2 regions of the Bacillus jepli genome follow, and region 1 is predicted to be linked to the other one. Evidence: riboswitches for the same ligand, from Rfam matches in the RefSeq annotation. Region 1 holds a riboswitch; the other holds the start of a gene.
What was found. A riboswitch is a leader RNA that binds a small molecule or an ion and turns the genes downstream of it on or off. The one in region 1 is predicted to bind S-adenosylmethionine.

Region 1 (3,220 bases):
ATTTTTTAATTTCACCTGCATACTCCGTTCCCCCTATTAAAACTGTTCGTTTTTCGAAGGAAATAATGATAAAGGTTTCAGAACGAGTACCATCGACTTCAGGATCTGCCTTGAAATTTGGTGCACTAATGACTGTGAATTCAGGTTGATGTGTTTTTAAGTCTTCTTCAGTTGGTCGAACAAACAGTTGTTGGGAAAAAAGATTATGCCATGCATATTCGTTTATCACTTGGATTGGCATACGTACTTTTTTATCAGCACCTGCATACCCATTGAATACAAAAATTTCATCTTTTTCTTTCAAATATGAAAGCACTTTTGTGTAAAGGTTTTCAAATGCAGCTTCAGAAATTGGTGTATTTACCTTGCCCCAGTCAATTCTATCTTTCGTAGATGTTTCTTCTACGATGTATTTGTCTTCTGGTGATCTTCCTGTATATTTCCCAGTTGTTGCACATACAGCCCCAGTCGAAGTAAGGATTCCTTCTTGTCTAGCGAGTACTTTCTCAACTAAAATAGGAACAGATAGGTTATGATGTACATTTTTTCCATTCACTAATGCTACTAGCTGCTCATTTGAAACTTCAACTGAATTCATGTAAAACCATCCTTTACCTTTTTTTATATAATCAAAATTTACAATTAGTATAACACATTAACGAAAATAGTCTATACTATTTACGTATTTTACGTAACATATCTTTAAAAAGTGCGTACAGATTTAAAAATAGTCCGATATAATTCAAGTGATTGGATATATGTCTGTTTCGAAGAAAAAAGTTGACACATTTCCATAGTATTTTTTTCTAGTTTTGGTTGACATGAAAAGCATGACTACGTTATGATAATTCATTGAACGGATACTCTCTTATCCCGAGCTGGCGGAGGGACAGGCCCGATGAAACCCGGCAACCATCACTTTTTTACATATCAAGGTTATTTTTGAGAAACCTATACATAAATGTAGGTCTGGTCTCCGTTGATAAAGGTGATAAGGTGCTAACTGAGCAAGGTATGTCCTTGATCGATAAGAGTGAAAGGCGAGAAAAATGATAATACCTTTCCTCAAAATAATGTAGGGAAGGTTTTTTATTTCTTTAATGAGAACAATGTTACTTAAAGCGTTTATATGTGTTCACCACAGATAACTAGTCTATTTTTATACTGTATTAATGGTTGTTAATATAGGATAGAAAATCGTGAAGGTAACAATACTAAGGGAATGAGTACCGTATCAATGATTGTCAGAATTTGAGTATGACTTGATTCTGAATCCGAAAAAGGAGGAAGCGTTTGTGACAACTAGACGCCGTTTATTTACTTCTGAGTCTGTTACGGAAGGACATCCAGATAAAATCTGTGACCAAATTTCAGATTCTATTTTAGATGCCATCTTAGCAAATGATGCAAATGCACGCGTAGCGTGTGAAACTTCTGTTACAACAGGTCTTGTACTTGTTGCGGGAGAAATTACAACCTCTACATATGTAGATATCCCAAAGATTGTCCGTGAAACGATTAAAGAGATTGGTTATACTCGCGCAAAATACGGATTTGACTACGCAACATGTGCTGTTTTAACATCAATTGATGAGCAATCTCCAGACATTGCGATGGGGGTTGACCAAGCTTTAGAGTCTCGTGAAGGTCAAATGACAGACGAGCAAATTGAAGCGATTGGTGCAGGGGACCAAGGCTTAATGTTCGGTTATGCATGTAATGAAACAAAAGAGTTAATGCCTTTACCAATTTCGTTAGCTCATAAGCTATCACGCCGTTTAACGAAAGTTCGTAAGGATGAGATTCTTCCCTATTTACGTCCCGATGGAAAGACTCAGGTAACAGTAGAGTATGATGAGAATAACAATCCTGTCCGTATCGACACAATTGTGATTTCAACACAGCATCATCCGGAAATCTCATTAGAACAAATTCAGCGAAATCTTAAAGAACATGTAATCAATCCAGTTGTTCCAAGTGAACTCATTGATGAAAATACAAAATACTTTATTAACCCAACTGGCCGATTTGTAATTGGTGGCCCTCAAGGGGATGCTGGTTTAACTGGTCGTAAAATTATTGTAGATACGTATGGTGGTTATGCACGCCATGGCGGTGGTGCATTCTCAGGTAAGGATCCAACTAAGGTTGACCGTTCTGCTGCATATGCTGCACGTTATGTTGCAAAAAACCTTGTGGCAGCTGGATTAGCTGATAAATGTGAAGTTCAGCTTGCATACGCAATCGGTGTTGCTCAGCCAGTTTCTATTGCTGTTGATACTTTCGGAACAGGAACAGTATCTGAGGATGTTCTTGTAGAATTGGTACGTAATAATTTTGATTTGCGTCCAGCCGGTATTATTAAAATGTTGGATCTTCGTCGTCCAATATATAAACAAACGGCTGCATATGGTCACTTTGGTAGAAACGATCTTGATTTACCATGGGAGCGTACGGATAAAGCAGAAGCTCTTAAGGCACAAGCTGCAAAATAAGAATTGAAAAAGCTCGCCGATTTGGCGAGCTTTTTGTTCGTACCTATTTTTCACTGTCTAGCTCCAGGCGCTTTTCTTTTTGTACTTGTTTATAATGCTGCCCCTTTTCAACATATTCACGGCGTATTCTAGCCATGTCTTTTTTATCCTCATCGTTTAGTTCACGAATCACCTTAGCAGGTCTTCCGAAGGCAAGAGTGTTGGGCGGGATTTTTTTACCTTGTGGAACGAGGCTTCCAGCACCAATAAATGCACCTTCACCGATTTCAGCACCATCAAGAATAATCGAACCCATCCCAATTAGAGCATTTTTACGAATAATTGAGCTATGGAGGATAACCTGATGTCCAATTGTGACATCATCTTCAACGATTAAGGGGTTATTGGGGCTTTGATGTAAGGTAGAATTGTCCTGGATGCTCACTCTTTTTCCAATAACTGTCGGTGCTACGTCACCTCGAATTACGGTATTAAACCATATATTTGTTTCCTCACCGATTTTAACGTCCCCGGTAACTGTTGCATAGTCCGCAATGAATGCAGATTCCGCAATTTCAGGATATTTCCCTTTGTATAGATAAATCATAATAGGTACCCCCACTTAATTGTTTGATATTCGCTGAAATATCATTTAATGTAAGTGTATCAACTTTCACAAGTATCGTAAATCAACATATATTCGATCTATCTAAATTTGAGGTGATATCTTTGGTACCAACACAACC
Region 2 (3,220 bases), 180 kb from region 1:
ACTGGGCTACTCTGAGCAAACGAATGGAACTATTATCGCCATGACAGCATTGGCATCTGCCATTATATTAGTTCCCGCAGGTCTTATGAGTGATAAATTTGGTAGAAAAAAAGTGATGGTACTAGGTGTTGCTGTTTCAACAATAGCCTTCTTTGCTAGAAGTATATTGGATGTGGAACAGTTATTGATAGCAACTGCATTTTTAACAGGATTGTCGACGGCTTTTATCCAGGTATCCGGTGTCCCATGGTTGGCCGAAAACTCTTCTTCTTCACAAAGGGTTCATCTTTTTAGCTTTCATTCGGCAATCATGATGATTGCCCAGGTTGTTGGAAACATTGCAGGCGGGGCATTGTCTGACACCTTCCAATTTATTTTTCATATGAGCGGACTTTGGAGTGTTAGAATCACGCTGTTAATTGCAACGATCATCTATGTTGCAGGAATTCTACCAATCATTAAAATGAATGAACAACGCAGACAACAACCAAAAATGAAAACAGTAGAATCTTTTGGTCAAAAATTAAAAACCAATAAATCGCAAATCAAATTAATTGCTATGTTTGCCATAGCACAAATGATCATAGGATTTGGTTCTGGATTAGTCATTCCTTATCTCAATTTATATTTTGCAGATCGCTTTCTAGCAAGCAATACGATAATCGGACTTATTCTCTCATTGGGACAAGCTGCAACTGCAATTGCAATGATTATCGGACCCATTATTGTGAGTAAGGTTGGGGAAGTACGTGCGGTGGTGTATTTGCAATTATCCTCACTTCCATTCCTTCTACTAACAGGGTATACGGAAAATTTATACATAGCAGCCATCGCCTTTTTATTTAGGCAAGCATTAATGAATGCGGGTAACCCGATTCAAGCTTCTCTTGTTATGGGAAGAGTGAACGATTCGATGAAGGGTCTTGCGAATTCAGTGAATCAAATGGTGTTTTCATTAGGATGGGCACTAATGGGACCTGTATCGACGTCAATCGTAATGATACATGGAGCTTATTGGGGCTATGCATATGTGTTTACAATTACTTCAGTTTTATATCTAATCGGGTCGCTATATTTCCTACTTGTATTCAGTAGAAAATCCTTTCGTAATGAGGAAAAACAAGTAGCAAAAATATCATAATATGTCATATTTCCCGGGAAAAAAGAAGTAAATAAACGATGCATGTATAAATTTGTTTCAAATATGTGTCGAAATATGACATGAAATTTCAAATTGCTCATTTTTTCTAAAAATTCTTATTGACATATAATAGAAAAAGGTTTAGCATGATATTAACTTGTTAAAGTAATAAATTTCATATTGAAAATCTTATCTAGAGTGGCGGAGGGAATGGCCCTATGAAGCCCGGCAACCGGTAATTTACACGGTGCTAATTCCAACAGACATTTTTTGTCTGAAAGATAAGAAGAGAAATCGTACATACACCTCTTCTTATCGAAGAGGTTTTTTATTTATATAAACAAAACAAAAGGGAGAGATTCAAATGACTGAGAAACAAAAAAACTATAGACCAGAGACAATTGCTGTCCATGGAGGTCTTGAAGCAGATCCAGTAACAGGTGCAAGAGCCGTACCAATCTATCAATCAAATGCATTTAAATTTAATACAACTGAACATGCAGCAAATCTATTTGGACTTAAGGAAAATGGATATATTTATACGCGTATTCACAACCCAACTACAACTGTTTTTGAAGAAAGAGTTGCACAATTAGAGGGTGGCGTTGGTGCATTAGCTGTTTCTAGTGGAATGGCTGCGATTACCACAGCTATTTTGAATATTGCGGGTGCAGGAGATGAGATTGTCTCTGCTTCTACACTTTATGGTGGAACATATAACTTATTTGCGAATACACTTCCTAAATATGGAATTAAGACACATTTAGTAGAACCTAATAATCCAGAAAACTTCCGTCAAGCCATAACGCCAAATACAAAGGCGATTTTTGCTGAAACAATCGGAAATCCAAGCTTAGATATTCTTGATATTGAAGCAGTAGCAAATATTGCTCATGAAGCAGGAATTCCATTAATTATTGACAATACATTTGCGACACCATACTTATGTCGTCCAATTGAGCATGGAGCAGATATCGTTATTCATTCCGCAACAAAATGGTTACTAGGTAATGGTACAACAATGGGTGGAATTATTGTGGATGGGGGTAAATTCGATTGGAATTCACCAAAATTCCCTGGATTTACAACACCAGATCCAAGCTACCATGATCTAGTCTATGCTGATGCTTTAGGACCTGTAGCTTATATCATTAAAGCAAGAGTTCAACTTCTTCGTGATTTAGGTCCAGCTTTAAGTCCTTTTAATTCATTCCAATTTAACCTTGGTCTTGAAACATTACACGTTCGTATGAAAGAGCATATTGCAAATACGAAAAAAGTTGTTTCATATCTTAAAAATCATCCTGGGGTTGAATGGGTACTGTATCCTGGTGAGGACGATCACCCGAACAAACAATTAGCTGATAAATATTTACCAAAAGGTGCAGGTTCAGTTGTTGTGTTTGGTATTAAAGGTGGTAGAGAAGCGGGTGAGAAGCTAATTAATAATGTTGAGCTTTGGTCACATGTTGCAAACGTTGGTGACGCAAAGAGTTTGATTATTCATCCAGCTAGCACAACACACCAGCAATTAAGCCCGGAAGATTTAAAGTTGTCTGGTGTTACGGAAGACTTAGTTCGCTTATCTGTTGGAATCGAAAATATTGAAGATATTTTAGAAGATTTAGAGCAAGCCATTAAAGTAGCTAATGGAACAAGTTCTGTTTCACCATTGCCTACAGCTTAAGTTTTACTTTGGTACATTAGTCACAACTTTTTCATTGACACCCTAAATGACAGATGATAAGATAATTCTCGTGTTATTTAGGACGATATTACATGTAAATATATGATGACTCTTATTTAGAGTGGTGGAGGGATGTGCCCGATGAAACCCAGCAACCGTCAACATTTGTTGAAAAGGTGCCAATTCACACAAAGCAAAGGCTTTGGAAGATGAGAGGAAGGAATCACTGAATTGTGCCTTTCTGCTCGTTTATGCAGAAAGGCTTTTTCAATTATTTTCGTTAATTATTTACTATATCGCATAAACTAAACATAGTTTTCTTTGGATAGAAGGTGTGACTACATGATAACACTGAAAAATGTGTCGAAGATATATAAAACAAAAGCAAATTC

Region 2: another riboswitch for S-adenosylmethionine. It lies ahead of ABC371_RS10820 (O-acetylhomoserine aminocarboxypropyltransferase/cysteine synthase family protein); the one in region 1 lies ahead of metK (methionine adenosyltransferase).

What each region holds. Positions count from the first base shown of each region.
Region 1 covers NZ_JBDFMO010000001.1:2,327,890-2,331,109, forward strand. The annotation lists gene pckA (phosphoenolpyruvate carboxykinase (ATP)) at 1-598, opposite strand, end outside; SAM riboswitch class I at 866-1,034, shown strand; gene metK (methionine adenosyltransferase) at 1,296-2,495, shown strand; gene ABC371_RS11985 (gamma carbonic anhydrase) at 2,539-3,081, opposite strand.
Region 2 covers NZ_JBDFMO010000001.1:2,149,119-2,152,338, forward strand. The annotation lists gene ABC371_RS10815 (MFS transporter) at 1-1,141, shown strand, start outside; SAM riboswitch class I at 1,328-1,429, shown strand; gene ABC371_RS10820 (O-acetylhomoserine aminocarboxypropyltransferase/cysteine synthase family protein) at 1,506-2,828, shown strand; SAM riboswitch class I at 2,938-3,044, shown strand; gene ABC371_RS10825 (methionine ABC transporter ATP-binding protein) at 3,171-3,220, shown strand, end outside.